3 regions of the Thiorhodococcus fuscus genome follow, and region 1 is predicted to be linked to each of the others. Evidence: predicted binding sites of a transcription regulator. Region 1 holds the regulator's gene; each other region holds the start of a gene.

Region 1 (10,683 bases):
GTGATGAGCTCCAGCGCCAGTTCGCTCTTGCCCACCGCTGGATTGCCCACCAGCAGCACGCCCATGCCCAGCACCTCGATGAAGACGCCGTGAACGGTCTCGCGTTCGGCCAAGGCGTGGGTCAGGAAATAGCGTAGATGGTTGATCAGATCCTGATCCCCGAGCGACGAGCTGAGAAGCGGGGTCTGGGTGCGCTCGGCGACCTCTCGCAGGGCGGCATCCGGCTCGATGTCATCGGAGAAGATCACCGCTGCGGGACGGTCGGCGAAGAGCTTTTCGATGGTTTCGGTAAAGGCGGTGCTTCCCAGTTCGGTCAGATAGATCTGCTCGGGGTGGCCGATCACCTGCAGTCGGTTGGGGTGGATGCAGTTGAGCGATCCGATCAGAGACTGGCTCCCGTGCGCAGGTGTTTCGCCGCGCAGCGGGCGTGGCTCCTTGGGCTCGGGTGTGAGCCAACCGAGCTTGAGTTGCGGCGCCGTCTGAGCGATCAGGAATTGCAGGCTGTCGATCATTGCTGGCGTCTCGCCGGGCGGTCTATCGTGCGTTCAGGACGCTCAGGAGTCGGGCAGCGGAGTCGGCTTCGCGCAGTTGCGCTCGGATCTCGGGGTCGCTGAAGAGGCTGGCCAGATGGGCGAGCAGGTGGAGATGCTCCTCGTTCGCCGCCTCCGGGACGAGCAGGGCGAAGGCCAGGTCGACGGACTCGCCGTCTGCGGCATCGTAATCGATCCCTTGCTTGATCTGGACGAAGGCGCCGATGACGTCGGATACCTCCTTCAGGCGCGCGTGAGGCAGCGCGATCCCGTGACCGAGCCCGGTACTGCCGAGACGCTCGCGTTCGAGCAGGCGCTCGAAGACGGTTTCGGTCTGTAGTCGCGGGTGATCGGTCGCCAGGAGTTCGGCCAGTGTTTCGAGCAGACGCTTCTTGCTGGAGATCTCAAGGCCGCATCCGATGCGGGATTCGCTGATCAGATCGGGGCTGAACATGGGGTCAACTCCTGTCAGGCACCGGCGCGTTTCACGGCGATCATGTCGCTTGGCGATGGTTGCCAGAGGCATCGCGGACAAGTGATTCTGGTCATGAGTCGTGGTTTCCTCGAAATCGGCCCGATGACGGGTGCATGGGATGACGGGTGCATCATATGTGCTCAGTCGCCATCGTCTCAATGAAAAACACCTCGAACGGCCTTCCTTGTGTCCGTTCGAGGTGTCGCGCGCCTCAGCGAGTCGGCGCAGCGGTCAGATCGATGCGTATCGGGATCTTAGGCGCTTTCGGTCAACGTTCATGCGACGACCTGGCGTGACGTCCGTCTTCGGTGTCGGGCGAGGGCGGGGCGGCGCTTGGCCATGCTCCCGCCGGCCCTCTTAGAGGACGAACGCCCATTCGGCGTCATTCGGTATGAACGTTTCCGGCCATCGCCTCATTCCTCCTCGGCGGCGGCGATCGGTGCACCAGGTCGGTGGCTGTTCTTCTTCTCCTTGTAGCGGATCACTTGTCGATCGAGCTTGTCGATGAGCCCGTCGATGGCTGCGTACATGTCTTCATGGGCGGAGTCGGCAAATACCTTGCCTCCATTGATATGGAGCGTCGCCTCCGCCTTTTGGGTGAGCTTTTCAACGCTGAGGACGACGTGGGCGTTGATGACGTGGTCGAAGTGTCGTTCGAGACGTTCGAATTTGCTGTCGACATAACCCTTCAGCGCTTCGGTTACGTCGATGTGGTGACCCGTCAGGTTAATCTGCATCATTTGACTCCTTAGGTTCAAACAGCCTGCTCATGCTAGGCGTTTGCGCTCGTTCGAGGGTGGGATACCCATTGCCTCGCGATATTTGGCGACTGTTCGGCGTGCGACCTTGATGCCCTGATCAGCGAGTTCCTGTGCGATTTTGCTGTCGCTCAAGGGCTTTCTGGCGGATTCCCCCGAGATCAGCTTGCGAATCAGGGCGCGGATCGCCGTGGATGAACACTCGCCGCCAGAAGCGGTGTTGACGTGCGATGAAAAGAAATACTTGAACTCGAATGTGCCTCGCGGTGTATGCATGTACTTCTGGGTGGTGACCCGGGATACGGTGGATTCGTGCAGTTCGAGCGCCTCGGCGATGTCGCGCAGAACCATCGGGCGCATGCCCTCGTCGCCGAGTTCGAAGAAGTCCTGTTGCATCTCCACGATCTTGGATCCCACGCGCAGAACCGTGTCGTTGCGGCTGGCCAGGCTCTTGATGAACCATCGTGCCTCCTGCAGATGGCTCTTGAGCGTGGTGCTGTCCGCGCTTTGATCCGAGCGCCTGATCAGTCGCGCGTAATCCGCGTTCACTCTCAGTTTCGGCGTCGACTCCGGATTGAGTTCGACGTGCCAGCGACCCTCCCCTTTACGGACGAAGATGTCGGGGACAACGTACTCCGGCGGCGCCTCTTCGATCAAGGTCCCCGGCTTCGGATTGAGTTGGCGGATGAGCGCGACCGCCTCCGCGATGCGCTCCTCCGGTTCCTTCAGCAGGCGGGCGAGCGCGCCGAGGTCCCTTCTGGGCAAATGCTCGAAACCCTCAGCGCAGACCCGAAGGGCCAGGTTGCGTGCAGGAACCTGGTCGGGCAACTGACGCAGCTGGATGATCAGGCATTCCTGGATGCTGCGTGCGCCGATGCCTGGCGGGTCGAGCGATTGGACGCGGTGGATCAGCGTCTCGACCTCCTCGACGCTGATATCCGGGTTGTCGATGGCGGCGAGCAGCTCATCGACGTCCGCGCGCAGATAGCCGGCCTGATCGATCGAGTCGATGACCGTCTGAGCGATCATGAAGTCGCGCTCGTTCAGACGGCTCAGATTCAGCTGCCAGGCGAGATGATCCTGCAGGCTTTGTGGGCGGCTCTGCTGGGCGAACGGATCGAAATCGGAGCTGTCGTCGCTGCCGTGCGAGGTCGGCGGCAGATAGCTGTCGAAGACGTCGGTCCACTGGGTGTCGACCGGCAGATCGTCCGGCATCTCGTTCGACTCGGCGCGGATCTCGCGATCCACGGCCAAGTCCTGCTCGCCGCGCTGGGGTTCCGCCTCGACCTGGCTCTGGTCGAGCCGCACGTCGCTCTGCTCACTGGCCGCGAAACGTTCGTTCTCATCGCCCTCTTCGAGCATGAGATTGGTTTCGAGTGCCTCTTGGATCTCCTTCTGGAGCTCGAGCGTCGAGAGTTGCAGCAGCTTGATCGCCTGCTGCAACTGGGGCGTCATGGTGAGGTGTTGGCTGAGGCGAAGCTGGATGGATTGCTTCATCGATCGCGTACGCGCCTTGAGGTGAACCGCTTGAGGTCTAAAGCAATAAGAGTGCCTGTTGCCATTCTAGCCCATTTCGGCGAAAAGAGCCGCCAGTCGCCGGAGGTTGGTTTGCGGCTTTGTTTTGTAAGACATTTCTGTCTTTCACTCGCCAGATATGGGGCGGGCGGTGCAGAACGCCATCCAGTCCATGATGGACCGGCGCTGGCGGCTGACGGCGTGAGGCTGGTGGCTATATGTCGGCTCATGGATGCTTCGTGAGGTCGCCGTTCACATCGAGAAGTCGGCGCCGAGATAGACGTCTCGAACCTGCTGGTTGGCGAGCAACTCGCGCGGCTGGCCCGAGGCGATTACGTTTCCATTACTGATGATGTAGCCTCGATCGCAGATATCGAGTGTCTCGCGGACATTGTGGTCCGTGATGAGGACGCCGATGCGCCGGTCCCGCAGATGGGAGACGATGGCCTTGATGTCGCCCACGGCGATGGGGTCGACGCCCGCAAAGGGTTCGTCGAGCAGCATGACGACCGGATCCACCGCGAGCGCGCGGGCGATTTCGAGCCGTCTCCGTTCTCCGCCCGAAAGGCTCAGGGCGAGCGAATCGCCGACATGCGCGATGCCCAGCTCTTCGAGCAGTCGCTCGCAGCGCTCCTCGCGCTCGGCGCGCTTGAGATCGCGTCGGGTCTCCAGGATGGCCAGGATGTTCTCGCGTGCCGATAGTTTGCGGAAGACCGAGGGCTCTTGCGCCAGATAGCTGAGTCCGGCGCGTGCGCGCGCATGCATCGGCATGCGGGTGATGTCGCGGTCGTTCAGCGAGATCCGGCCCTGGTCGGCCGTGATGAGCCCGACGATCAGGTAAAAGCAGGTCGTCTTGCCGGCACCGTTGGGTCCCAGCAGGCCGACGACCTCTCCTGGTTCGACCTCGACCGAGACGTCTTGCAGCACCTGCCGCCGACGGTAGTGTTTCTTCAGGTGTTCGGCGCGCAGTGCGGTCAAACGGGCCTCCTCATCGCAGGTGCCTTATTGCTTTTCGGGGGTGATGGTGATCTTGACCCGTCCCGAGCCTCCAGCGCGGAATTGGGCGTGGGCGCGATCGTAGATGATGCGCTCGCTGGTCAGTCGGTCCTCTCCCTGGATCAGCACGCCATCGCCGATCAGGACGAGCTCGTCCTTGTCGGCGTTGTATTCGATCCGTTTGGCGAATGCGTGCACCTCGCTCTGGTCGCCGTCGAGACGCTGTTTGTAGCGTGCCGGCTTGCCCAGCGCGATGATGAACTTGGGTTGGCGGTCCTCGCGATGGTAGACGGTCACATGGTCGGCCAGGAGCTGCATGCTGCCCTGGTCGACCTGGACGTTGCCGACATAGACGCTGGTGTTGTCGCTTTCGCGGACCTCGACGTCGTCGGCCTCGATCAGAATCGGCTGTTTGGCGTCATCCTTCAGCGCCCAGGCCTGTCCGGCGCTCATGACGGCGAGTGCGGCCAGGAATAGGTGTGCGATGGGCCTGGGTGCGCGGGTCTGGTCGGCTTTGAGGGTCGTCATGGGTGCGGATCCTGCTCGGGATCGGACTCGGGCGCGAGCCGGATGCGCGCGCGTCCATGGAAGGTGGTGCGGGTCGGTTCGTTATACCAGAGGCGCATTCCGTTCGCGGTCAGTGCGTCGCCATCGCTGTCGACCCGTACTTCGAGATCGGTTTCGGCCAATCCTTGCTCGCGCCAGATATCCAGACGTTCGGTCTCGAAATGCGCCGGGCGGCTTTCATCGTCGCTCGCTCGGTCCAGCTCGACGTTGCCCTCCAGGCGGATCTGATCGCCGTCCGCGTAGATGGTGCCTCGGTCGGCCTTGGCGTTCCAGGGTGGTCCCTTGGTCTGGTACAGCTCCAGGCGCGGCTGGTCCAGTTCGGAGATATTGTCCGTGGCGTAGTGCCGCAGCTCGGTCGCCTTCAGATGACGGATCGGCCGCCCGCTGTCGTTGGTCTCGACCGCCGAGAATCGATCGACGACATAGTCCGGCAGTCGGGGGCGCGTCCGGTGCGCGCCGACATCCCCGTCCGGTGTCTTGAGCTGCCACCAGGCGATGGCCCCGACGATCGCGAACAGGATCGCGAGCATCAGTTGCCGTCCGCTCCAGAAGGGGCGATCGAAATAGCCGAAATAGGCGCTCATCGATAGCGCGACATCATCTGCTCGAAGGTGCCCTGAGCATCCATGATCATTTCGCACACTTCGCGCGCCGCGCCGCGTCCGCCGGGCGCGACAGTGCACCAGTGCGCCAGGTCGCGGACCTGCGGTTGGGCGTCCGCGACGGCCACGGCGAGCCCGACGCGGCGCATCACGGGCAGGTCCACCACGTCGTCGCCGACATAGGCGATCGTTTCGTCTGGCAGCTCAAGGCGTTGCTTGAGTTCCTCGTAGGCAGGAAGCTTTTCGCGGTAGCCCTGGAAGACGTCGGAGACGCCGAGACTCTCCATGCGCATCTGCACCACATTGGAGGTGCGTCCGGTGATGACGGCCAGCCGCACGCCGCTCTGCTGGAGCATGACCATGCCGTGTCCGTCGCGCGAATTGAACGCCTTGTACTCGAGCCCGTCGTCGCCGAGATAGAGACTCCCGTCCGTCAGCACGCCGTCGACATCGAAAATGACCAGTCGGATCCGGGATGCGCGTTCTCGAATGTCCTGCATGGCTGGCTGACCTCGTTGGCTGTGGATCGTTGTGGTGTCCTGGGTGTCCGGCGCGACGCCTGTCGGCGTCACACCACGCCCGCTCGGAGCAGGTCGTGCATGTTGAGTGCCCCGATCGGTCTGCGCTGGGCGTCGAGCACCAGCAGGCCATTGATGGACATGGATTCCATCAGTCGCACGGCCTCCACGGCGAGCGCGTCCTGCGACAGCGTGACGCAGTCGCGCGTCATGACCGAATCGATGCGTGTCTGGTGGACGTCGATCCCGCGATCGAGTGCGCGGCGCAGGTCGCCGTCGGTGAAGATTCCGGCGAGTGTGCCGTCGGCGGCCAGGATCGCGCTCATCCCCAGTCCGCCGCGCGACATCTCCTCCAGCGTGGCCATGAGGCTGGTGCCCAGGGCAACCGTCGGCAGGCGTTCGCCGTGGTGCATGACGTCGCGGACGTGCAGCAGCAGTCGTCGTCCGAGCGTTCCGGCCGGATGCGAGCGTGCGAAGTCCTCGGCGGTGAAGCCTCGGCTTTCGAGCAGAGCGATCGCCAGTGCGTCGCCCATGGCCAGCGCGGCCGTGGTGCTCGATGTAGGGGCCAGGCCCAGCGGACAGGCCTCGCTGGCGACGCTGATGTCGAGGCAGACATCGGCCTCGCGCGCCAGGGTCGAGCCGCGTCGGCCGGTCATGGAGATCAGGGGGACGGCGAGTCGCTTGATGATCGGCAGGATGACCAGAAGCTCGTTCGTCTCGCCCGAGTTGGAGATGGCGAGAACCACGTCGCGTGGCGTGATCATGCCCAGATCGCCGTGGCTCGCCTCGCCGGGATGGACGAAGAAGGCCGGACTGCCGGTGCTGGCGAGGGTCGCGGCGATCTTTCCGCCGATGTGCCCCGACTTGCCCATGCCGAGCACCACGATGCGTCCCTCGCACGCAAGCATGTAGCGGCAGGCGCTGAGAAAGGCCGAATCGATGCGTGCGCCCAGGGCGGCGACCGAGGCGGCCTCGATGTCGATCACGGCGCGGCCGAGTTCGAGGATCTTTTCCGCCTGGCCGTCGGCCAGCGCGGCCTCGCGTGCGCCGAGTTGTCTGCGTTCTGTCATGCGTGCCGGGGTCCTGGGTTTAGCGCCTAATTCATCGTCATGGGGCTCGGGTGGTGCACAAAAATACACCATGGGCGACTCGGATGTCCTCCGGGTCCCGGTATTTGCGTCGAGTGAAGCGCTGTTCCGGGGCATTCGGGCCGCACGGTTCGCCTTGACGCCCATGGGTTCGGTCGCGAGAATCACCTGTTTTTCGTCAATGACGCGTCTTGCGCGGATCCATCATCATGCATAGGCGAGGCTCGGGGGCGGTGTCGGTGACTCGGTGCGCGGCAGGCCGCGCCGGGGCATTGTATGCGCTCATCCATGAATCGATGCCGATTTCGATGGCGGCGGGGGATGGTCATGTCCGGTGAAACCGATCGCGATCTGGCCGACCAAGACCTCTTGGTGAAGATTCGCGGGCTCCGGTTCAGTCGCGGATCCCGCGTCATTTTCGAGGACCTCGATCTCGATATCCGCCGAGGTTCCGTGACCGCCGTCATGGGGCCAAGCGGTACAGGCAAGACGACGCTGCTCAAGCTGATCACCGGACAGCTGCATCCCGACGCAGGCACTATCGAGGTCGATGGCGAGGACGTGCTGCGGCTGGACAAGGCTGGGCTCTACCGGTTGCGCCGACGCATGGGGATGCTGTTTCAAAGCGGCGCGCTGCTCACGGATCTCAGCGTCTTCGAGAACGTCGCCTATCCGCTGCGCGAGCACACCGATCTGCGTCCCTCGATGCTGCGCAAGCTGGTTCTGCTGAAGCTTGAGGCGGTCGGCCTGCGCGGCGCGCGCGATCTGATGCCGAGCGAGCTTTCCGGCGGTATGGCGCGCCGCGTCGCCTTGGCGCGTGCGATCGCGCTCGATCCCATGATGATCCTCTATGACGAGCCCTTCACCGGCCAGGATCCGATCTCGATGGGGATGCTGGTGACGCTGATCCGTCAGCTCAACGATGCCTCTGGCATGACCAGCATCCTGGTGTCGCACGACGTGCGCGAGACGTCCGGTATCGCCGATTTTCTCTATCTCATTTCGCAGGGGCGGGTCGTCGCCCAGGGAACGCCGAAGGAGATCGCCCAGGATTCGTCCGAGTGGGTGCGCCAGTTCATGGATGGTCTGCCCGACGGGCCGGTTCACTTCCATTACCCGGCACCGCCGCTGGCCGAAGATCTGCGTGCCCAGGGGAGAAAACGATGAGATTCGAGGCCGTCGCCGTGCTCGGTCGTGGCGTATTGGGTGCGCTCCAACGCTTGGGGCGGGCACATCTGCTGTTGCTCTCGATCCTGGCCGGCAGCGGCGAGGTTCTGCGCCATACGCGCCTGCTGTTCGAGCAGATCTACAATGTCGGCGTCCTCTCGCTGCTCATCGTCGGTGTCTCCGGGCTCTTTGTCGGGATGGTGCTGGGGCTGCAGGGCTATTATGTGCTGGTGCAGTTCGGCGCGGCCGAGAGCCTTGGTATTATGGTCGCCGCCTCGCTGGTGCGTGAGCTCGGCCCCGTGGTCGCCGCCCTGCTCGTGGCCGGTCGCGCCGGCTCGGCGCTGACCGCCGAAATCGGCCTGATGAAGGCGACCGAGCAGCTTTCAGGGCTCGAAATGATGGCGGTGGATCCGATTCGGCGCATCCTGGTGCCGCGTTTCTACGGTGGCGTGGTCGCCATGCCGTTGCTGGCGGCGATCTTCAGTGCGGTCGGCGTGCTTGGCGGCTATTTCGTCGGTGTGGGGCTGCTTGGTGTCGACGACGGTGCCTACTGGAATCAGATGCAGGCCAAGGTCGATTTTCAGGAGGACATCGTCAATGGCGTCATCAAGAGTCTCGTGTTCGGTGTCGCCATCACTTGGGTCGCGCTCTTTCAGGGGTACGATACCGTTCCGACTTCTGAGGGTGTGAGTCGCTCGACCACGCGCTCCGTGGTGCATTCCGCGCTCCTGGTGCTGGGGCTCGATTTCGTCCTGACGGCGTTGATGTTTGGAGGCTGATGACAATGGGCAAGCGGCATACGATCGAGGTCATGGTCGGCGCCTTCGTGGTACTGGGCGTCGTCGCGCTCTTTTTTCTGGCCATGCAGGTCAGCAATCTCAGCCAGGCGTCGAGCGGGGACGGCTACCATTTGACGGCACGTTTCTCGAACATCGGCAGCCTCAAGGTTCGCTCCCCCGTGACGATGGCGGGCGTGCGTATCGGTCGGGTCGAGTCGATCGGGTTCGATATGACGCGCTACGAGGCCCTGGTGACGATGCGTATCGACGCGGATATCGACTCGATTCCCGACGATACCTTCGCCAATATCTTTACCGCCGGCTTGCTGGGAGAGCAGTACATCGGACTGGAGCCTGGCGGAAGTCCGGAATTCCTGCGCGATGGCGACGAGATCGCCAATACGCAATCGGCACTGCTCCTCGAACAGATGATTGGGCAGTTTCTCTTCAAGAAAGCGGGTGAAAGCGGCTAATGCTTCAAAAACGTCATGTCTTCCTCTTATTGCTGGTCCTCATTCCGCTGGTGTGGAGTGGCAGCCTCTTCGCGTCCCAGGAGGACGCCTCCGCGCTGGTGAAGCGGACCGCCGACCGCATGCTGGCAACCCTAGAGGCTCGCCGGAGCGAAGTGGAGCGCAATCCGTCCCTGATCTACGGGATGATCGAGAGCATCGCGGCGCCGCACTTCGATTTCGAGCGCATCACCCAGGGGGCCGTTGGCCAATACTGGCGTCAGGCGACGGCCGCTCAGCAGCGCCAGCTGGTCGACGGTTTCAAGCAGGTGCTGGTTCGCACCTATGCCCGCTCGCTGCTCAGCTATTCCGGTCAGGAGATCCGCTATCTTCCGGCCAAGCCGGGAAGTCGTCCGAATATGGTCACGGTGCCGACCGAGGTGCGCGAGGCGGGCGCTGCGCCGATTCCGGTCGACTACCGCATGTTCGACAACGGCAGCGGCTGGAAGGTGTACGACGTCGTCATCAACAACGCCAGCCTGGTCGGCAACTATCGCAACAGCTTCGCCAACGAGATCCGTCAGAACGGTATCGATGGTCTGATCGCCAAGCTGGGCGACATGAACAGGAAAGGGCAGGAGTGACCGAGACGCGTTTGACACCGATCGAATCCGGCCGGTGGCGTTTGACGGGGGCCATGGATTTCACGACCGTGTCCCGTCTGGCCACGGCGGGCGAACGGCTGTTCAAGGACTCCGGGCCGGCTCAGGGCGGCGCGCTGATCCTGGATCTCGCCGAGGTCGAGTCGGCCAACAGCGCCGGGCTGGCCCTGCTGCTGGAGTGGTCGGACATGGCGCGTGCCCGTGGCATTCATCTATCCTACGCCAACGTCCCCGATTCGCTGCTGCGGATCGCGGCCTTCTCGAATCTGCAGGATGTGTTGCCGGTTGCCGCCTGATCGGCGCGCGCTCGATCCCGTTTATCCCCTGCCGTTTCTCTCGATCCCACTCTGTTCTCGATTCAACGAAAACCATGGATAAGCTCCTCATCACCGGTGGTGCCCCCCTGAATGGTCAGGTGCGGGCCTCCGGCGCCAAGAACGCCGCGCTGCCCATTCTGGCGGCGACCTTGCTCGCCGATGAGCCGGTGACGCTCGACAACGTCCCGCAGTTGCGGGATATCTCGACGACCTTCGACCTGCTGGGCCGGATGGGTGCATGCCTGACGCCGCAAGGCGAG
Region 2 (10,683 bases), on a different contig from region 1:
CGAGGCCCGTCTGAGCGCATAGGGATCCTTCGTCCCCGTCGGTCGCAAGCCGATACCGAAGATGCCAACGAGGGTATCGATCCGATCCGCGATCGCCAGGGCTAGACCGCAAGCACTGGAAGGCAAGACATCGCCAGCGAATCGCGGCAGATACTGCTCCTGCATGGCGCTGCAGACACAGGGATCCTCGTTGGAATGCGCCGCGTAGTACTGCCCCATGATTCCCTGCAGACCAGGAAACTCATAGACCATCGAACTCACCAGATCGCACTTGGCAAGTTCGGCCGCGCGCTGCACCAGTTCGGGATCGGCCTGGACGCTGGCTGCCAGATGACGCCCCAAACGGGCGACGCGGGCGCTCTTGTCCGCGATGGTTCCCAGCTTCTCTTGAAAGACGACCGTCTCCAGTCGCTGAGCGAAGGCGTCAAGCGGCTGCTTGATATCCTGCGACCAGAAAAAGGCGGCGTCGGAGAATCGGGGGCGAATGACGCGCTCGTTGCCTTCGCGGACCCGATCGGGATCCTGGCTCTCCAGGTTGGTGACGACGATGAAGGCCGACTGAAGTCTCCCCTCGGCATCTTCGACGGGAAAATATTTCTGGTTGGTCTGCATCGTCTCGATCAGAACCTCAGGAGGGATCTCCAGAAATTTCTCGTCGAAATGACAGAGTAGAGTCTGAGGCCATTCGACCAGCGCAGCGACCTCCTCCAACAGACCCGGATCGATACGTGGAACCAACCCCTGCTCGGAGGCCATGGTCCGGATTTGCTTTTCGATCGATGTCTTACGGGCCTCGAATGAGGGTACGACATAAGCCTCGGCGCTTAGACGCGCTTCGTAGCTCGCCGCCTCTTCGATCGTGATGGCATCGGGATGATGGAAGCGATGCCCGTAGGTGACCGGGGCCGAGGTCAGACCGAGCACGGAACCCTCGATCGGGGTCGCGCCAATAACCAGACACACCCAATGCACCGGACGCACGAATTCCTCGTTGCCAGCGCCCCAGCGCATGCGCTTGGGGATCGGTAGGGCCGCGAGTGCCTTTTCTGCGACGTCTGGCACCAAGGTCGCCGTGTCTTGACCCGGGATCAGGCTCTTGTAGATGAGCCACTCGCCCTTTTCGGACACCTCCCGTCCCAGATCCGTTACCTCGACGCCACAGGAACGCGCGAACCCTTGGGCTGCGGGCGTCGGGTTTCCCGAAGCGTCGAACGCCGCTCGCACGGCGGGACCTCGGCGCACGCTCTCCTGATCCGCCTGACGGGTCTGGAGGTCCCGCACCAAGACGGCCAGACGTCTTGGCGTCGCGAATCGCTCGATGGCGCGGTACGAAATCCCGTAGCCCTCGAACTGGGATCCCACCGCATCGGCGAAGGCCTTGGAGAGCTTCGGCAGGGCGATCGGCGGGAGTTCCTCCGTCCCTATCTCGATCAAGAGGTCAGCGAATGTATCCAAAATCATCTCCCAATCACTGCGTCAACATGGGGAAGCCGAGCGCTTCCCGTTTTTCGTAATAGGCCTGTGCGACCGCCCGAGACAGCGCCCTCACCCGAAGGATGAATCGCTGACGCTCCGTGACCGAGATGGCACCGCGCGCGTCCAGCAGATTGAAGGTATGCGAGGCCTTCAGGACCTGATCGTAGGCGGGCAGAGGCAGTCCATTCTCGATCAGGCTGGTGCTGACGCGCTCGCAGGTATCGAACAGATCGAACAGTGCGGCGACATCCGCATGCTCGAAGTTGTATGTCGACTGCTCGACCTCGTTCTGATGGAAGACGTCGCCATAGGTGACCGTGCGCTCGGGCGTGCGGCTCCAGACCAGGTCGTAGACGCTCTCCACGTTCTGCAGATACATGGCGATGCGCTCGAGGCCGTAGGTGATCTCGCCGGTGACCGGACGGCAGTCCAGACCGCCGACCTGTTGGAAGTAGGTGAACTGAGTCACCTCCATCCCGTTGAGCCAGACCTCCCAGCCCAAACCCCAGGCACCGAGTGTCGGCGATTCCCAGTTGTCCTCGACGAAGCGAATATCGTGCACCGAGGGATCCAGTCCCAGGCGACGGAGCGAGCTCAGATAGAGATCCTGGATGTCGATCGGTGACGGCTTGAGCACCACCTGGAACTGGTAATAGTGCTGCAGTCGGTTTGGGTTCTCGCCGTAGCGGCCGTCGGTCGGTCGGCGCGACGGTTGAACGTAGGCGCTTCGCCATGGCTCGGGGCCGATCGAGCGCAGAAAGGTGGACGGATGGAAGGTGCCGGCTCCGACCTCCATGTCCAGCGGCTGAACGATGACGCAGCCCAACTCGGCCCAGTATCGTTGCAGTGCAAATATGAGACCTTGAAAGGTCCCGAGATCCTCGGATTCTAGATTCAAAGGGGTCTCCTTCATCCAGGTTATGTGGAAAAATCCTGCAGTATATTCGGTCGCCGATTCGTCCGTGCCGGCAGGGCGGAAATTCGGTGCGGGCCTGTGGGGAAAAACGGGTTCCATTGCATTGGAGCCAATAGGATACCCCTCGGCGTCGCGCGCCGTGCGCCCACCGCCGACCAAGGGAAGACTTCTTGGGTCGAGACGGGTCTCGCGTTCTCCAGGCGTCCCTCGGCGCGAATCACGCCAAGGTCGACCCACCCCGAGAGGCACGTCTCATACACCGCGTGACACCCTGGCTCCGCTATACTGAGCCGCTCGCTCCAACATTCGTCTCGACGACCGAGTACCGTGTCCAAGGAAAACCAAACTCAGATCGACCGCACTCAGGCAGTGACCCGCACGGCTGTGGGTGGCGCCATCGTCAATCTTCTTCTGTCGGTGCTCAAGGTGGTCGTGGGGCAGCTCGGCCATTCCCAGGCGCTCATCGCCGACGGCATCCATTCGCTCTCCGATCTGCTCTCCGATCTGCTGGTCCTCATCGCCGGCCACCATGCGAGCCAGGAGGCGGATCGCGATCATCCCTACGGCCACGCACGCTACGAGACGGTCGCGACCCTCGCTTTGGGGTTCCTGCTGTTCGGCGTCGCCATCGGTATCGGCTGGGATGCCGCCGAGCGACTCTTTCAGCCCGAAGAACTCCTTCGCCCAGAACTCTCCGCCTTGGTCGTGAGCCTGTTTTCGATCGGCGTGAAGGAATGGCTCTATTGGTGGACCCTCGGCTATGCCAAGCGGGTCAAGTCGGATCTGCTGAGAGCCAATGCCTGGCATCATCGCTCCGACGCCATCTCCTCGATCGTGGTCTTCATCGGCGTTCTCGGCACCATGGCCGGACTTCCCTATCTGGACGCCATCGCCGCCATCCTCGTCGCGGTCATGATTGCCAAGATCGCCTGGGAGCTCGGCTGGGAGGCAACCAACGAACTGGTCGACACCGGACTGGAGGCCTCTCGTCTGAAAGACGTCACGGATACCATCTGTTCGGTCGGCGGCGTCCGTTCCATCCATATGCTGCGAACCCGGCGCTCCGGCGGGCGGGCCTCGGCCGACGTTCACGTCCTGGTCGATCCCTACGTCAGCGTTTCGGAGGGGCATATGGTCAGCGTTCTGGTGGAGCAGCGCCTGAAACGTCAGATTGCCGAGATCACGGACGTCACGGTGCATATCGATCCAGAGGACGATGAGACCATTCCGGCCGGTCCGCTTCTGCCACTTCGCGCCGAGGCGCTGGCCATCATCGCCTCGGCCTGGTCGGCGATTCCGGCGGCTTGCGAACGCGAGCGTGTCGTCTTCCACTATCTGGGAGGCAAAATCGATATCGACGTCTATTTGCCGATATCGGCTTGCCTGAGAAAGGGCTGGGATCCCTCCGGTTTGAGGAACGAGCTCCAGAACGCCCTGGCCCAAGAACCGGCCTTCGGGCGTGTTCGGATCTACTATGGGTGACTTTATGCGCTATATTGGTGCGCTCGCTCGTCATCAGGTACGTTATTGGTGCAATTCTGGGCTCGCATGTGCCGCAGCGTCTGATGACCACTCATCCATACGGGATCGCAACCAGGTAGCGTCGGCACCTTATGCAAGGTATATCCCAATTAAATCATCCTATTAGACCGTTAGTGCGCATGCCTCCATCCCCGAACCATGAGGTCAACCCGAGCCACCTGACAAGGCGGATGCTTGGCGTATTCATTGCATACGGCCAGCGAGACCATTGAGTGGGCCAACCGCCCAACCCCGAGTCCCCTCGCGGACAGAGCCGACGGCTCCATCCGACCTCTTCAGGGATTTCGATAGCGGCTCGTGCAACTCAATCGGCGACCTGTTACGCTCCGGCGCCGGGTGCGATGCCTTCTGTGAGCCCGTCTCTCGACTCGGCGTCCAGAATCGCGTCTGCCGGAACAGATTTTGAGAAAACTGCATCGGAGACTGCCAAATGACAGATGTCATTAAGATGATCAAAGACAACGAAGTGAAGTTCGTCGACCTTCGCTTCACGGATACTCGCGGCAAGGAGCAGCACGTCTCCATGCCCGCCAGTGTCATCGACGAAGACATGTTCAAGGACGGCAAGATGTTCGACGGTTCGTCGATCGCCGGCTGGAAAGGCATCGAGGCATCCGACATGGTGCTCATGCCCGAGGCGGACACTGCGGTCATCGACCCCTTCTCCGACGAGAACACCCTGATCATCCGCTGCGACATCCTCGAACCGGACACCATGATCGGCTACGAGCGCGATCCGCGTTCCGTCGCCAAGCGCGCCGAGGCTTACCTCAAGTCCACCGGTATCGCCGACACCGCCTATTTCGGGCCCGAGCCGGAATTCTTCGTCCTCGACGACGTCCGTTGGGGCTCCGACATGTCGGGTTCCTTCTATAAGATCGACTCCGAAGAGGCCGGCTGGAATTCCGAGCGCGTCTTCCCCGACGGCAACATGGGTCATCGTCCTGGCGTCAAGGGTGGTTACTTCCCGGTTCCCCCGGTCGACTCCCTCAACGATCTGCGTGCGGCCATGTGTCTCACCCTCGAAGAGATGGGCGTTGGGGTCGAGGTTCATCACCACGAAGTGGCGACCGCAGGTCAGTGTGAGATCGGCACCAAGTTCGACACCCTGGTGGCCCGCGCCGACCAGAACCAGATCCTCAAGTACGTCATCCAGAACGTCGCTCACGCCTATGGCAAGACAGTGACCTTCATGCCCAAGCCGCTGGTCGGCGACAACGGCAACGGCATGCACGTCCACCAGTCCCTGTCGAAGGATGGCCAGAACCTCTTCGCAGGCGACAAGTACGCCGGTCTGTCCGACAACGCGCTCTACTACATCGGCGGCATCATCAAGCACGCCCGTGCACTGAACGCCCTGACCAACGCCTCGACCAATTCCTACAAGCGTCTGGTCCCCGGCTTCGAGGCTCCGGTCATGCTGGCCTACTCGGCTCGCAACCGTTCGGCGTCGATCCGTATCCCGCACTGCGCCAGCCCCAAGGGCCGTCGCATCGAGGTGCGTTTTCCCGACTCGACCGGTAACCCCTATCTGTCGTTCTCCGCGATGATGCTGGCCGGTCTCGACGGCATCATGAACAAGATCCATCCCGGCGACTCAATGGACAAGGACCTCTACGACCTGCCGGCCGAAGAGGCGAAGGCTATCCCGACCGTGTGCTCCTCGCTCGACATGGCCCTGGAAGCACTCGACAAGGACCGCGAGTTCCTGACCGCTGGCGGCGTCTTCTCCGACGACCTGATCGACAGCTACATTAAGCTGAAGATGGATGAAGTGACCCGGCTGCGGATGACGACGCACCCCGTCGAGTTCGACATGTACTACAGCCTCTGATCGGATCGATCGTCATTCGGTATTAAGAATGACCGGGTGCATGGACGCACCCAATATCCGCCCGTCCTATCGCCACACTGGGCGACTGCACCAAACCCTCCGTTCGCCTGCATATGCCGGGCGTCCCTCGATAGCCCCCTCGCAGCGATGCGTTTCGTCGCTATTCGGGCGCGAAAGCACTCCCGATCCTCCAGCATGCGGAATCGCCCCCAAGCCTAAAACTTGGCTCGCTTATTGCTTTTATAGGTCAGGATCCCGATCCTTAGACATGATCGAATCACCTCGTCGTTGCCACTCACCTTCGGTTCAGGATCGAAACCGATTTCGTCAACGAGCGACGACGCAGCGAACATCTATCTGGATTACGCCTCATGACGATTCCGCCAACGGTCAGACCGGCCATTGAGAGGATGATTCTGGATCATCTCAATACGGCAGTGATGCTGTTTGACAAGGACTTAACCCTTCGGTACATCAATCCGGCGACCGAAATTCTGTTCGAGGTCAGTTCGCGCCACCTGATCGGGCAAACGGCGGGCGTGCTTTTGCCCTGTCCTGGAAACCATGCCTTGGAACGCCTCACCGCTGCGCTGAACTCCCGCCACCCCTTCACCGAACGGGAGATCAACATCACAGTCGCGGACGGACGCACCAAAACGGTGAACTGTACGGTTCTGCCTTTGCATCATGATGATGCAGGCGATGAACTGCTGGTCGAGCTCTATCAAGTTGATCGCCAACTCCGCATCACCCGCGAGGAGCAACTGCTGACCCAGCATCAGGCGGCGCAGGCGCTGATCAAGGGACTCGCCCACGAGATCAAAAATCCGCTTGGTGGACTGCGTGGAGCGGCTCAGCTACTCGAACAGGAACTGCCAGACCCCGCATTGCGCGAATACACCCGGATCATCATCGAAGAGGCGGACCGGCTTCAGGCGCTGATGAACCGGATGATCGGTCCGAATCTCATGCCGCGTCGCGGAATGCTCAACATTCACGACGTCATCGAGCACGTCCGAGGGCTGCTGCTGGCTGAATTCCCGCGTGGCCCCGTGATGCTGCGCGACTATGACCCGAGCATCCCGGATTTCATGGCCGATCAAGACCGCCTGATCCAGGCGTTCCTCAATCTCGCCCGCAATGCCGCAGCAGCGGCCGGGCTCGACGGTTGTGTCGAATTCCGAACCCGCGTCCTGCGCCAGTTCACGATCGGCAATCGGCGTCACCGCCTGGTTCTGCTGACCCAGATGCGTGACAACGGACCGGGAATCCCCGAAGAGATTCGCGATCAGATTTTCTTTCCGATGGTTTCCGGGCGCCAGGGCGGAACCGGTCTGGGTCTGTCGATCGCGCAAGAACTGATCAACCAGCACGGTGGGCTCATCGAATGCGAGAGTCGACCCGGAGAGACGACCTTTTGTGTCTACCTGCCCCTGGAGTGCGACCATGAATAGAGAGCCCAAGGTGTGGGTCATCGATGACGATCGCTCGATTCGCTGGGTGCTGGATCGAGCCATGCGCAAGGCTGAGATGAACGTCACCTGCTTTTCGAACGGGGTGGGCGTCATGGAGGCCCTGCAGCAGGAGCAACCGGATGTCATCCTCACCGATATCCGCATGCCCGGCGTCGATGGTCTAGATCTGCTCCGCCAGGTCTCCGCCCGCTATCCGGGGCTGCCGGTCATTATCATGACGGCCCACTCCGATCTGGACAGCGCCGTATCGGCCTTTCACGGCGGGGCGTTCGAATATCTGCCGAAGCCGTTCGATCTGGACGAGGCGGTCTCCCAGGTCAGGCGGGCCTGCAGACGCGGCCGCGAGGATCGCACCGAGGAGATCAGTGCGCCGAAGGGGCCGGACATCATCGGCGAGGCGCCCGCGATGCAGGATGTGTTTCGCGCCATCGGACGTTTGGCGCGATCCAACATTACGGTCCTCATCAACGGGGAGTCCGGCACGGGCAAGGAGTTGGTCGCGCATGCGCTGCATCGTCACAGCCCGCGCAGCGATTGTCCCTTCATCGCCCTGAACATGGCGGCGATCCCACGCGATCTGTTGGAGTCGGAGCTGTTCGGTCACGAGCGCGGCTCCTTCACCGGCGCTCAGGCGCGTCGAGAGGGACGTTTCGAGCAGGCCGATGGCGGCACGCTGTTCCTCGACGAGATCGGCGACATGCCCGCCGAACTCCAGACGCGCCTGCTGCGAGTGCTCGCCGATGGCGAATTCTATCGTGTCGGCGGTATCTCCCCCATCAAGGTCGATGTGCGCATCATCGCGGCGACTCATCAGAACTTGGAAGATCTGGTTCGACAGGGCCGTTTTCGCGAAGACCTGTTCCACCGCTTGAACGTGATCCGGATCCATCTCCCTGCGCTGCGCGATCGGCGCGAGGACGTTCCGCTTCTCATGCGTCATTTCCTGGCCCAGGCCGCGCAGGAGTTGAGCTGCGAACCAAAGGTTCTGCTGGCCGACGCGATCGAGCACCTCAAGCGACTGGACTGGCCAGGGAACGTGCGTCAGTTGGAGAATACGGCTCGCTGGGTGACGGTCATGGCATCGAGCAAGCACATCCATGCCGAGGATCTGCCGCCGGAGCTCAACGCCTCCTTTCCCAACCAGGTGGCCGACGAATCCTGGGAGAGCGTCTTTCGGCGCTGGGCGAGACAGAGCCTCAAGCAGGGCAGGGAGAATATCCTGGACACCGCATTGCCCGCCTTCGAGCAGGTCCTCATCCAGACCGCGCTGGAGCATACCGGTGGGCGGCGCCAGGAGGCCGCGCGCTTGCTCGGATGGGGGCGCAACACCTTGACACGCAAGATCAAGGAACTGGGGCTGGATACGGACAACGAGACGTCCGAGGCCCTCTCGAACGAACATTGATACCCAACACGATGGGTCGGCACTTTATGGAGACCGCTATTGGATAACATCAGCATCGAGCTGAAGGGTTCGGAGATCGCAGCGATCGATTGTCGAGACGGTCTGTTGACCATCGAGTTCTCGCGCGCCTATCTGATCAAGACGATGACGGGTTCGCACGAACGGACGCGCTGGTGGCAGGCCGGAAGCCTGATGATCGATGGGGCGGTTCTAGAGGGGGAAACGCCCGATTGTCCCTTGATCTGCTCCGGAGGCGACATCGAGGAGAACATCTACACCTACCGAGACATGATCCCCATTCCGCTCGACAGCCGTGGTCACGTCCGCTGCGAGCTCGGCTTCTCTGGTCTCGAATCCCGTCTCGTCGCAACGGGAACCGCCATTCGTCTCCTGATGCGCGAGACGCCCAAATACATCGAGCATCTCCGATCGAACGGAAGCGCCTGATCCGATCTCCATCCTAATAACGAAAAACCCGCGCCTCGGCGCGGGTTTTTCGTTTCGCTCGTCTCGTTCCGCGTGTGCCGCGGAGCCCCTCGCTCAGAAGCGGGCGGAGCCGACGATCTCATGGGCGAGATCCACGACGCGAGTAGCCATCTCCTGATACTCCTGACGGTAGTCCGCCAGCAATCCTTCGGTCGATGCCCAGTAGTCCTTTCCTGAGACGCCGTTCTCGTGCTCGTAAGCGATGAATTTCTTCTGCATTTCGAGCATCTTGTCGATCAGATCTTGCTTTTCTTGTTTCAGCGCCGCGATATCGGTCATGGATGTGTCCCCCATCATGAATAAACCGAAGATGCAAGGCAGTTTCGGTAGATACGGATTTTTTAATATATCATGGGACTCGGAAAAACAGTCAACTCAAAGACATCGCATCCCGAACGAGCCCGCCCCTTCGCCCATGTTCGATATCATCCTCTATCAGCCGGAAATTCCGCCCAATACCGGCAACATCATGCGTTTGAGCGTCAATGTCGGCGCTCGTCTGCACCTGACTCGACCGCTCGGGTTTTCGCTCGACGATCGACTGCTTCGCAGGGCGGGACTGGATTATCGCGAATGGGCGGATGTGCGGCTGCATGACTCGCTCGACGCCTGTCTCGAACAGATCGCCCCGTCGCGCATCTTCGCCGCAACGACGCGAGGGACGGTCGCCCATACGGAACCGACCTATCGGGAGGGAGATGCCTTTCTGTTCGGACCTGAAACGCGCGGTCTACCCAGCGAGATTCTAGAGGAGATTGCTGGCGACCGGCGGCTCTATGTCCCGATGCGTCCGGACAACAGGAGCCTGAACCTGTCGAACTCGGTCGCGGTGATCCTGTTCGAGGCCTGGCGTCAGCTTGGATTCGAGGGGGCGGGGCGACGTCCAGAGACCGCGACACCCTGATCGAGCGTCGCGGATTCGATCTCAGCCGAATTCGGGTTTCGGGTCGCGTTCCAGCAGCGCCTTGGTGGCCTGTTCCGGCGAGATCCCATCGTAGAGGACCCGGTAGACCTGCTCGCTGATCGGCATCTCGATGCCGAGCCGCTCCGAGAGCCGGTGAATGGCCAGTGCGGTCACGACCCCCTCAACCTCCTGACCGATCTCGGACTTCGCCTGCTCGATCCCCTTGCCGCTCGCGAGGGCCAAACCCATGCGCCGATTGCGCGATTGGTTATCGGTGCAGGTCAGAACCAGATCGCCGATTCCGGCGAGCCCCATGAAGGTCTCGGTCCGGCCACCGAGCGCCGTTCCAACCCGAATGAGCTCGGCGAGCCCGCGCGTGATGATCGCCGCCCGGGTGTTGGCGCCAAAGCCCAGTCCATCGGCGATGCCGGTCGCGATGGCGAGCACGTTCTTGGCGGCACCGCACATCTCGACACCCACCATGTCCGAGCTCGTATAGGCACGGAAGCGGTCGCCGTGAAGCAGCAATGCGATCCGCTCGGCGAAGCTCTCGGACGAGGAGGCGACCGTGATGGCCGTGGGCAGGCCCCGCGCGACCTCCAAAGCGAAGCTGGGACCGGACGCGACGGCAAGTGGGCGATCGCC
Region 3 (10,683 bases), on a different contig from region 1:
ATAGGGCGAGAGTTTGCGCAACTGGGCGACGATCGGGGGTACGGCCTGGATGACGCGCTCGACCTCATCCATGGTGTTGTAGCGCGAGAGCGAGAAGCGGGTGGTACCGTGGGCGGCTGTGTAGGGAATTCCCATGGCGCGCATGACGTGCGAGGGTTCGAGCGAGCCGGAGGTGCAGGCCGAGCCGCTGGAGGCGGCGATACCGAGCTTGTTGAGCAGTAGCAGGATCGCCTCGCCCTCGATGTATTCGAAGGCGATGTTGGCGGTGTTGGGCAGCCGGTTGTCGGGATCTCCGGTCACGAACGAATAGGGCACGGCTTCCAGGATGCCCTGTTCGAGCCGATCGCGCAGCGCGCGGACGGCGGTCTGCTCGTGGCTCATGTGTTCCAGCGCCATCTCGCAGGCCTTGCCGAGTGCGACGATGGAGGCGGTGTTCTCGGTGCCGGCGCGCCGGCCGCGCTCCTGGTGTCCACCGCGTAGCAGCGGGCGGAAACGGGTGTTGCGGCGCACGTAGAGCACGCCGATGCCCTTGGGGGCGTGCAGCTTGTGCCCCGAGAGCGAGAGCATGTCGATGGCCGAATTCTTGAGGTCGAGCGGTACCTTGCCGACCGCCTGCACAGCGTCGGTGTGGAAGAGGACGCCGGCCTCTTTGGCCATCTCGGCCATCTCCAACACCGGGAAGAGGGTGCCGGTTTCGTTGTTGGCCCACATCACGGAAACGATAGCGACCTGATCCGACAGCACCTCGCGGTAGGCGTCCAGGTCGAGCCGACCCTTGCCGTCGACCTTCAGATAATGAACCTTGTAGCCATCCTTCTCCAGATGTTCGCAGAGCGCGAGCACGGCCGGGTGCTCGACGACCGTGGTGACGATCTCCTTGCGATCGGGCTGCGCCTTGAGCGCGGAGAGGATGGCGGTGGAGTCAGACTCCGTTCCGCAGGAGGTGAAGACGATCTCGGAGTCGAGTTCAGCGCCAAGAAGTTCCTGAATCTGCCCTCGCGCCTTTTTGATCGCGAGTCCGACCTTGTTGCCGAACAGATGCATGGAGGAGGGGTTGCCGAACTGCTCGGTGAAGAAGGGCAGCATGGCCTCGACAACTGCGGGGTCTACCATCGTGGTGGCGTTGTTGTCGAAGTAGATTCCCTGGATCTCGGTATCAGTGGTCATGATTCTGGCCCTGCTGGTGTATGGTCTAAAGGTGCATCGCGTCGATCGAGTCGGTCACATTCGTCAGAGGCGAGCCCGCCAACGATGGGCACCCCTATCGCTGGAGGCCGATCCGCTGAAGGCCGACACAGCTCAGCCGTAAGCTCGCTCGGCCTTGGGCATGGCCTGGGCCGGCAGGACGCGCACGAATTCGCCGAGCTCGTCGATGATGCGCTCCTGAATGCCTTCCAGGGTCACGGCGGCCATCTGGCAACCGGAGCAGGCGCCCTTCATGTTGACATAGACATTTTTGCCGTCGATGTCGACCAGCTCCACGTCGCCATGGTCGCGTTGCAGGGTGGGGCGGATGGATTCGAGGACAGTCTCGATGCGACGAATGCGCTGGATGTTGGTCATCTTGGCCGGGGCGGCTGGAGCCGTCGGCATGGCGACGGCGACCGAGCGCGCGGCGGGGGTGAAGGATTTGCCTTCTTCGGCGAGGACCTTGGTCAGAACCTCTTCGATGCCCTCGTGGCAGGCCGAGCAGCCGCCGCCGGCTTTGGTGAAATTGACGACGTCCTCGACCGTGGTCAGCCCGTTGTCGCGGATGGTGTTTTCGATCAGCGTGGAGTCGACGGCGAAGCACTTGCACACCAGCGCGCCTTCTTCGTGGTCGTCTTTCCATTCTTCGCCGCGATAGTTGGCGATGGCCGCTTGCAGTGCCTCGCGACCCATGACGGAGCAGTGCATCTTTTCCGGGGGCAGTCCGTCGAGATAGTCGGCGATCTCCTGGTTGGTGACCTTGAGCGCCTCGTCCAGGGTCTTGCCCTTGATGATCTCAGTCAGGGCTGAGCTGGATGCGATGGCGGAACCGCAGCCGAAGGTCTGGAAGCCAGCGTCGAGAATGACGTCCGTCTCGGGGTCGACCTTGAGGGTCAGACGCAGCGCGTCGCCGCAGGCCAGCGAGCCGACATCGCCGGTCGCATTGGCGTCTTCGACCGCCCCTGCGTTGCGGGGGCTAAAGAAATGTTCCTGGACCTTCTCAGAATACTCCCACATGGCTTGTCTCCTGCTTCGTTGGCTGGCGCCTGCGGCGCATGGCTTGAGTCTTGCAAAATGCTGATGCTGAGGATTAAGCAAAGCTTATGCCATGTTGCTTTATGCGCTGAATCTTTTGAATTTATTAGTTATTTTTAATTGGGCGACGACGGGTTTGTCATCTCTGAAACAGTCGAAATACGTCGCCTTAGTGATAAAACCTACAAAGGAAGTCCGCCATGAATGTGACTCAGCTCAACCCCGGCGATATGGTGTTCGCCGCGACCGACATCTTCAACGATGGCGGGATTCCAGATCTTGCCGAGGATGCGCTCATCGCCAAAGCAGGCGCGCGCGGCGTCATCGTCAATGTCGGACACCTGGAGGAGAGTCCAGGCAGGGAACTGTATCTGGTGCGTTTCGAGGGTGAGGATCTGGTGCTCGGGCCGCCGACCGGCTGTTGGGAGGACGAGTTGTCCAGCGAGGAACCGGGCGCGATCCGTGCCGAGGTTGATGACGCTTGAGTGCTGCGGCCACTTTACATGAGGGTGGCCGAAGCAGTCGGTGAGGGCGCCGGCCACGCCGCCTGTTCGGGGGCGGGCTTAGCGTTTTGTGACGCCGGTTACGGTTACCAACGGCATTCCGGAGTATCTTGGCGCGCCATTGACAAGGGGGCTTAGGAGAGCGAAAGACGCGATGCGCATGATGCCAAAGAAATCGACGTTCACGATCATGCTGCTTGGGCTGAAGGAGTCAGAGCGACGGGTACTGAAGAGTCTCTGCATGTTGTCCGGAAACCGCCCTCGGTCCTATAAGATCGTTTCCGCGATGGATGCGGACCATGCCGATTTCTGGGTCGTTGACGGTAGGGATGCGACCGCCTTGGCGTCTTTGCGCAGTGCACGCATGACGCGACAGATTCCAGTGATGGTCGTCGATCCTTCCGACTTTCCCGACGAATACGACGCGAGCATCGGACGACCGATCGTGGCGTCCCGTCTCCTGAGCGCCTTCGATCTTCTGGTCGGCAAGACGCTCGGCGAGACTTCGCCGCTTCCGGCTGGCGAGGCCGTTCCCCCAGCTCCGGTTCCCAAACCTGCGTCCAACGGCGTCCACGATGCTCCGTTGATGGATCATGGCAGGCGCCATACCGCACTCGTTGTCGATGACAGCCTGACCATTCGCACGCAGGTGGAGCTGGCGTTGCGCGAGCATGCGGTGGAGGCCACCTGCGCCGAGACGGCCGAGGCGGCGATGGCGCTACTCGCGACGCGGTATTTCGACGTCATCTTTCTGGATGTCGTCCTGCCCGGCGGCATGGACGGCTATCAGATTTGCCGTTCCATCAAGAAGAGCGGTGTCCACAAGAGGACGCCGGTCATCATGCTGACCGGTAAATCCTCCCCCTTCGATCGGGTGCGCGGCTCGCTGGCCGGTTGCGACACCTATCTGGTGAAACCCGTAGAGAGCAATACCTTTACGGCGATTCTGAAGAAGTATCTGAAAGCGCCCGAGGTCGCTATTGTCGGCTAAGTACGGCGGTACGCGTCCGGGGTGCGATTTCGAATGCGGCCGCTTGCCCGTTTTCAGAGCTGCGGTTGCGGATTCCAGTGATTCACGAGGTTCTACATATGGTTACCAAGGCACTCGTTGTCGACGATTCGGCGACGGATCTCCTCAATATCAAGAATATTCTGACCGACGCGGGTTGCATCGTCGTCACGGCGCTTGACGGCGCGGAGGCGATCGCCAAGGCCAAGGCGGAAAAGCCATCGATCATCTTTCTCGATGTCATCATGCCGGGCATGGATGGTTACGAGGCCTGCCGAGTCCTGTCCGAGGACCCCGCGACCAAGGGCATTCCCGTTGTCTTCGTCACCAGCAAGGGGCAGAAGGCGGACAAGGTCTGGGGGCAGATGCAGGGCGCGAAAGGGCATGTCGTCAAGCCGGTCAGTTCCGAGCAAGTCATCGACCAGCTCAAGGCTCACATCTGAAGCCAGCCGGTAGGGAGACCGCACAATGGTGATGCCGGGAAGACGCGAGGAGTCGGCGCTCGGGCTCCAAAAAAACCCTGAAACGGAATGGCTGTTGCCGACGGAGGCGCTCAGTCGCTTCCGGCTTCCCGAGGGAACTTCATTCGATCAGGCGCGACAGCCGCAGCAGCAGGTTCGCTATGGTTTTCGGGTCGGTTCTCTGAACCTTTTGATTAAACCGCGTGCGGCGAGCGAGGTCATCGCCATGGCGCCCGTGGCCGCGATCCCCAATAGCGCGCCCTGGCTGTTGGGGATGATCAATCTGCGCAGCAATCTGGTTCCCGTGTTCGATTTGGCGATGATCTGCGCATTGGATCGTCAGCACACAGGTCGCGGCCACTGGATCCTCGTCTTGGACAAGGGCGAGTCTGCGGTCGCCATCCTCATCGACGCCCAACCGGTCGCACTCTCCCGTTTGACCCATCTCGCTCATCTGCCGAGCATGCCAACCGCTCTTCGGAGCGCCGTCGCGGGGGGCTTTCGGGTCGAACAGGATGTCTGGTTGGAGTTCGATCATCAGGCATTCTTTCTTGCTCTCAGTGATTCGGCGGCGAACGCCGCACGCTGATAGGTTACGACAACGGCTCGACGTTTCCACACTGGGTCCGGACTGCTAGAACGGACTCGACAGCAACACGGGTCGATTCGCCTGAAGGCGAATCGAACACAAGGAGCAATGCATGCCCCGTTCCAGACCGACGTCCTTACCCTCGTCCTCCGGTTTTCGGTTTTCCAACCTGAAGCTCGCGAATCAGATCACATTGATTGCGGGCCTCTTGGTTATTTTGATTTTGACCACCCTGATCTTCTTCTCCGGTCGTTTCATCGACCAATCGATGACCAGCGCGGCTCAGTCGGACTTCAAATCTCAGGTCGATGGATTGAGGCGCACTGCCGACCTGGTGTATCAGATTACGCAACGGCAGGTCGCCGAGCTTGCGCATCAATTCGATGACGAGTTCAAGGCCGGGCTGAGAGTGGATCGGAACCAGAAGATCTCCGTCGGAGGCATGGAGGTTCCCCAGGTCATGCTGGGGGATCGGAGCCTGGTCGACGATGAAGCCGCGCTCGACGCCTTTGCCGAGAGGACCGGCGCGGCCGCGACCGTCTTCGTCCGCAATGGCGATGAGTTCGTTCGCGTTGCCACGACCCTGCGCGATCAGCAGGGCGAGCGGGAGTTGGGCACGGTCCTGGGTCAGAGCCACCCCGCCTACCGTGCGTTGATCGGCGGCAACGTCTTCAGCGGTCGGGCGGACTTGTTCGGCAAAGACTACATGACCCAATACACCCCAGTTAAGGGGGAGGATGGCCGCGTTGCCGCCGTGCTGTTTGTGGGTATGGACTTAAGCGATACCCTGGCTCAGCTGTTCGCGACGATCAAGGAGACGCGTTTCGGCGATCAGGGTTATGCCTATCTGGTCGATGCGAAGAGTGGTCTGATGCTGGTCCACCCCTATCTGCAAGGGCAAAGCGTCCAAGAGATCAAGGACGGTAGTGGTCAGGCGGGTACGCTGGTTTCGCTGCTGAAGCAGAAATCCGGGTTCTTCAGCTACCTCTGGTACGACGAGGAGAACAACCCCGAGGAGAAATTCGTCGCCTATGATCGCTCCGAGCTTTGGGGCTGGGTCATTGCCGGCGGTACCGAGTTTTCCGAGATCACCAAGAACGGTAAAACCATGGCGGAGATGCTCGCCGTATTCGGTCTGATCGGCGCCGTTCTCTTGTCGGGTCTGTTGTGGCTTGCGATTTCCAGCAGAATGAAGCCGCTGGCCCATCTGCGCGGCGTCGTGCAACGGCTCGCCACAGGTGATGACGAGGCGCGCGCCAATCTGGACACGTTCGACGAAGTGGGTGAACTCGGAACCGCATTCGACCGCATGATGGACGAGCGCGTCGCGATCCAGAACGCCATCCAGCGCGAGAACGAACAGCTGAACGAATCGGTGTTGGGTCTGCTCCAGGCGGTGGCGCAGCTCTCGCGCAAGGACCTCACGGTCAAGGTGCCGGTGACCGAGGACGTCACGGGCGCGGTCGCGGATGCCTTGAACCTGCTGACGAGCGAAACCGGCAAGGTGTTGCTTGAGGTGTCGGACATCTCGGCGGACGTGACCTCTGCCTCGCTCAAGGTGAAGGAGCAGTCCGATAGCGTTATCGCTGCGGCCGAGGCCGATCGTACCGAGGTCGAACATACGGCGGCGGCGCTGGCCGAGGCGTCCGCGTCCATGAACGAGATCGCCGAGCTTGCGCGGGTGTGTAACGAGGCCGCAGACGATGCCATCAAGACGACCCAGCGCGCGTTCGAAACGGTAACCAGTACCGTCGGCGGCATCAACAGCACGCGAGACGTGATCCGCGAGACGGAAAAGCGGATCAAGCGTCTTGGCGAACGCTCGCAAGAGATCAGCGGGGTCGTCAACATCATCAACACCATCGCCGAGCGTACCCACATCCTGGCGCTCAACGCCTCCATGCACGCGGCATCGGCCGGTGAGGCGGGACGCGGCTTCGCGGTCGTTGCGGACGAAGTGCAGCGTCTGGCAGAAAGCTCGCGTCAGGCAACGGCGCAGATCGCCACGCTGGTCAACAGTATCCAGGTCGAGACGGCGGACACCGTCAACACCATGAACAGTGCGATCGCCCAGGTTGTCGAGGGCAGCAAGCTCGCCGAACAAGCGGGCGAGCAGATGCAGACGACCCAGGCGACGACCTCCGGACTGGTGGAGCTGGTACAGAAGATCGCGATGTCCTCGCAAGGGCAGGCCGAGGCGAGTCGAGAACTGCTCGCCCGCGCGTCCGAGATCCGCAAGAGCAGCGAGCAGACCAGTCAGCGACTGGCCGAGCAGGGCGAATACACCACCAACCTGGTGGAGTACGCACGCAGCCTGCTCTCGGCCGTGCGCGTGTTCAAGCTCCCAGCGTGAGTTCCCGGCCTGAACCCTGGCGTTCTCGTCAGGGTTCAGGCGCCTATCGTCTTCCATCATCGCGGCGGGAATCGCTATGGGAACGCCCTTGGATACTGACAGTTTGCTCACGTCGAGCGACACGAACGCCCAGTTGTTCGACTGTATCGACGCCTTGACCTTCGCGCTCGTGCCTGACGAGGCTGCGGAGGAGTGCCTCTCCACGCGACTCCAGCGCTTCACGGAGGCGCTCGGAATCCTCGCGGAGGCGGCCGACGCCAATGCCCTTCCGGGTTTGATCGACGTGAGTGCGGTCTTGGCCGATCGTATCTGTGCAGCGGCGGAGGATGAGGCGCGCCAGGAGCGGATGTGCGACCTGCTCGCGCGGTTTCCGCTGCTGCTCATGGACTATGTCGTGACGCCGACCGACGCCTCCGCCACCGAAGCACTGATCGCCTTTCTCCAGGCCGACGATTGGCAGACAGCCATGGCCGACGAGGACGTCGAGATGCTGCGGATGCTGCTCTGTTCTCCACCAGATTTCGCGGATGATCCCGAGATGTCAGCGGATGCCGAGGCGCTCGATTCGGAGTTGCAATCGGATCTGGTGCAGTCTTTGGTCGGTGCTCGCGAATCCGAGACGGATTCCGTCGAGGTTGAGCCCTCGCTTCGCGAGGCCGCTCCAACCCCTTCGACGACAGTGTCCGATAGCACGCCGGATCAGACTGACGGGGCCGATGTATCGGCCGCGAACCCCGTGTCGATCGATGTCGTCTTCGATGCCGACAGCCCCCAGCAGGTGAGCGCGGACATTCTCGCGCTTGCCGTCGATGCGCTGGAGCAGAATTTCGCGGGTCTCGGCGAGGCACTGGCGTTGACGGCGGATGCGAGCCCCGAACAGCGTCGGCTGGGTTGGGAGCAACTGAGCGACGAGCTGGACCGGATGGCCGGCGGAGCCGAGGTGGTCGGCCTGACCGTGCTCGGAAAGCTGCTCCTCGGTGCCCATGCGCTGGTCGGCACCTGGCAGGACCGGGCGGATGAGGCCGCGACCGCCATGGCGGTCGCGTTGGCGACCCTGCCGGATGTCCTGCGCGGCCACCTCTGCGCGCCGACGCGCAGGCCGCAAGCCGAATCGCTGGTCGCCTTCCTGCGCGATCTCGATGTGGATTCTCAGTTGGACCTGGATTGGTCGGCACTCGCAGGGGCTCTGACGCATCTCGAATTCTGCGAGCCGGAGACGGGCGAGGCCGAGGAACGTGTGGTGCTGGCGACGGCCGAGGACGTCTCTCTGACCCCTCCGGACGACATCAATCAGGAGTTGCTCGAAGGCTTGCTGACCGAGCTGCCGATTCAGACCGGCGCCTTTACCGAGGCGGTCCAGCGCATCGCCTCCGGACATGGCCGGATTTCCGACATCGACAACGCCAAGCGTGCCGCCCATACCCTCAAGGGCGCCGCCAATACGGTCGGCATCAAGGGTATCGCCAACCTGACCCATTATCTCGAGGATATCCTGATCGCCCTGGCGGACCATTCCGCGCTGCCCCATCTGGGGTTGTCGCAGACGTTGGCCTATGCCGCAGACTGCCTGGAGGTCATGAGCGAGGCACTGGTCGGCGCCGGCGATGCCCCGGACGATGCCGTCAACGTCCTGCAGGACGTGCTGAATTGGGCGAATCGGATCGACGCTCAGGGCATCGAGGTCGCGGTCGCCGAGCGCCCGAGCGCAGCCGACGCCGACTCTGGCCCCAACGACGCCGATGCGCCGCACGCCAGGCACGATCAGGCCGTTGCCCCCGTGCTGCGCGTTCCGTCCACGCTCGTGGACGAGCAGTTGCGTCTGGTCGGTGAGTCCATGACCTCGACCGCGCAGATCCAGAATCGGCTCGAATTCGCGATGCAACAGTTGCGCTCGGTGAACGCGCAGAATGAACTGCTGCGGCAATTGGTGAACGAACTCGAAGACTTGGTCGATCTGCGCGGACTTGCGATGCCGCAGCCGGTCATCGAGGACACGGGGTTCGACCTGCTCGAACTCGATCAATACGGCGAGCTCCACACGGTCACCCGCCGCCTGGTCGAGGTGACGACCGACGCCAGCGAGATGACGCACGGCGCACAGGATCACTTGAACCAGCTCAACGACCTGGTCGGTTTGCAGTCCAGGCTCCATCTGGCGAGTCAGGACGCGGTGCTGCGGGCGCGAATGGTCGCGGTCTCCTCGGTCGTTTCGCGTCTGCAGCGTGCCGTGCGTCAGGCCGGGCGCCTTCTCGACAAGGAGGTGGATCTGGTCATCAAGGGTGCCGAGACGTTCGTTGACGGGAACGTGCTGAACGATCTCGTGGATGCGCTGATGCACGTGTTGCGCAATGCCGTGGATCACGGGATCGAGATGCCCCAGGAACGCCAGGCGGCCGGCAAGGACCCGGTCGGCCATATCGAGATGTCGTTCAAGCGCGAGGGCGATCTCATCATCGTCAGCTGTCGAGACGATGGTCAGGGACTCGATATCGACAACATCCGTCGCGTTGCCCTGCGCCGCAACCTGATCGGCACCAGCGATTTGCTCTCGGACGATCAGGTTGCGCGCTTGATTCTCGCGGCGGGATTCTCCACCCGTGACGAGGCCACGCAGGTCTCGGGCCGAGGGATCGGACTTGATGCCGTGCACGCCATGGTGGAGGAACTCAAGGGCTCCATCGCGCTGCACTCCGAGCCCGGTCGCGGGCTCACGGTCGAGATCCGTCTGCCGACCACGCTGCTCTCCGCTCAGGCGCTCTTGGTGCGTCTGCGCGGGACCGTGCTTGCGGTGACCACGCGCGGCATCGATGAGATCCATTTCCTGACCCAGGATCAGCTCCAGCGCGTTGGCGCTCAGTTGGCTTACCGCCACGGCGATCAGCTCTACGATGCGTTGAGGCTGGGCGATCTGCTGAATGTCGGCGATGGCAAGACGTCGCCCAAGCCGGAACAGGCGTTGCTGCTGGTTCGCATGAGTTCGGGCGCGTCCAAGGCGGTGCTCGTCGAGGAGATCGCCGAGAGCCGCAGTCTGGTCGTCAAGAAGCTCGGGCCTTACGTCGGGCGTATCGGCGGTGTGATCGGCGCGACCATTCTGGGTGACGGCAGCGTTGCGCCCGTCATCGACCTACCGGATCTGCTGCGTGTCGGCCAGCCAGTCGAGGCCGCCGGTGATCCGCGCGGTTCGCGTCTTGGCCTTGGCGTCGAGCGCGAGGACATGGGGGCGGCCGGTGTGCCAGGCGTTCGTACCGCCCTGGTGGTGGACGACTCGATTTCAGCCCGCCGCACCACCGCGCAACTGTTCAGGGACGCGGGTTTCGAGGTGCGCACGGCCATCGACGGACTCGACGCGGTCGCGGCCCTCGACCGTCTGGTCCCCGATATCATCATGACTGACCTGGAGATGCCGCGCATGAACGGACTCGAACTGACATCCCATATCCGCGCCAGAGCGGAGACCAAGGAGGTGCCCATCGTCATGATTACCTCGCGCTCGACCGAGAAGCACCGCCACCAGGCACAGGTCAAGGGTGTCGATATCTATCTGA

The links. The regulator sigma-54, encoded in region 1, starts transcription at its own class of promoters, with help from an activator protein. The targets are predictions, from matches to a motif close to TGGCANGNTNCNTGCTT.
Region 2: a site for sigma-54 is predicted at 5,992-6,008, ahead of glnL (nitrogen regulation protein NR(II)). Genes of this name have one in related genera too.
Region 3: a site for sigma-54 is predicted at 2,281-2,297, ahead of nifU (Fe-S cluster assembly protein NifU). Genes of this name have one in related genera too.

Annotation. Positions count from the first base shown of each region.
Region 1 covers NZ_JBHUHX010000015.1:6,248-16,930, reverse strand. The annotation lists gene hprK (HPr(Ser) kinase/phosphatase) at 1-512, opposite strand, end outside; gene ACFSJC_RS06660 (PTS sugar transporter subunit IIA) at 535-984, opposite strand; gene hpf (ribosome hibernation-promoting factor, HPF/YfiA family) at 1,419-1,742, opposite strand; gene ACFSJC_RS06650 (RNA polymerase factor sigma-54) at 1,773-3,260, opposite strand; gene lptB (LPS export ABC transporter ATP-binding protein) at 3,531-4,256, opposite strand; gene lptA (lipopolysaccharide transport periplasmic protein LptA) at 4,281-4,802, opposite strand; gene lptC (LPS export ABC transporter periplasmic protein LptC) at 4,799-5,425, opposite strand; gene kdsC (3-deoxy-manno-octulosonate-8-phosphatase KdsC) at 5,422-5,943, opposite strand; gene ACFSJC_RS06625 (KpsF/GutQ family sugar-phosphate isomerase) at 6,012-7,031, opposite strand; gene ACFSJC_RS06620 (ABC transporter ATP-binding protein) at 7,377-8,216, shown strand; gene mlaE (lipid asymmetry maintenance ABC transporter permease subunit MlaE) at 8,213-8,995, shown strand; gene mlaD (outer membrane lipid asymmetry maintenance protein MlaD) at 9,001-9,468, shown strand; gene ACFSJC_RS06605 (MlaC/ttg2D family ABC transporter substrate-binding protein) at 9,468-10,088, shown strand; gene ACFSJC_RS06600 (STAS domain-containing protein) at 10,085-10,402, shown strand; gene murA (UDP-N-acetylglucosamine 1-carboxyvinyltransferase) at 10,477-10,683, shown strand, end outside.
Region 2 covers NZ_JBHUHX010000036.1:100,632-111,314, reverse strand. The annotation lists gene glyS (glycine--tRNA ligase subunit beta) at 1-1,461, opposite strand, end outside; gene glyQ (glycine--tRNA ligase subunit alpha) at 1,469-2,374, opposite strand; gene ACFSJC_RS13310 (cation diffusion facilitator family transporter) at 2,720-3,874, shown strand; gene glnA (glutamate--ammonia ligase) at 4,365-5,768, shown strand; gene glnL (nitrogen regulation protein NR(II)) at 6,140-7,222, shown strand; gene ntrC (nitrogen regulation protein NR(I)) at 7,215-8,648, shown strand; gene ACFSJC_RS13290 (hypothetical protein) at 8,688-9,095, shown strand; gene ACFSJC_RS13285 (hypothetical protein) at 9,189-9,413, opposite strand; gene ACFSJC_RS13280 (tRNA (cytidine(34)-2'-O)-methyltransferase) at 9,550-10,038, shown strand; gene ACFSJC_RS13275 (NAD(P)H-dependent glycerol-3-phosphate dehydrogenase) at 10,060-10,683, opposite strand, start outside.
Region 3 covers NZ_JBHUHX010000046.1:264-10,946, forward strand. The annotation lists gene nifS (cysteine desulfurase NifS) at 1-1,167, opposite strand, end outside; gene nifU (Fe-S cluster assembly protein NifU) at 1,300-2,205, opposite strand; gene ACFSJC_RS15135 (nitrogen fixation protein NifZ) at 2,424-2,708, shown strand; gene ACFSJC_RS15140 (response regulator) at 2,887-3,717, shown strand; gene ACFSJC_RS15145 (response regulator) at 3,816-4,178, shown strand; gene ACFSJC_RS15150 (chemotaxis protein CheW) at 4,210-4,785, shown strand; gene ACFSJC_RS15155 (methyl-accepting chemotaxis protein) at 4,994-7,138, shown strand; gene ACFSJC_RS15160 (hybrid sensor histidine kinase/response regulator) at 7,227-10,683, shown strand, end outside.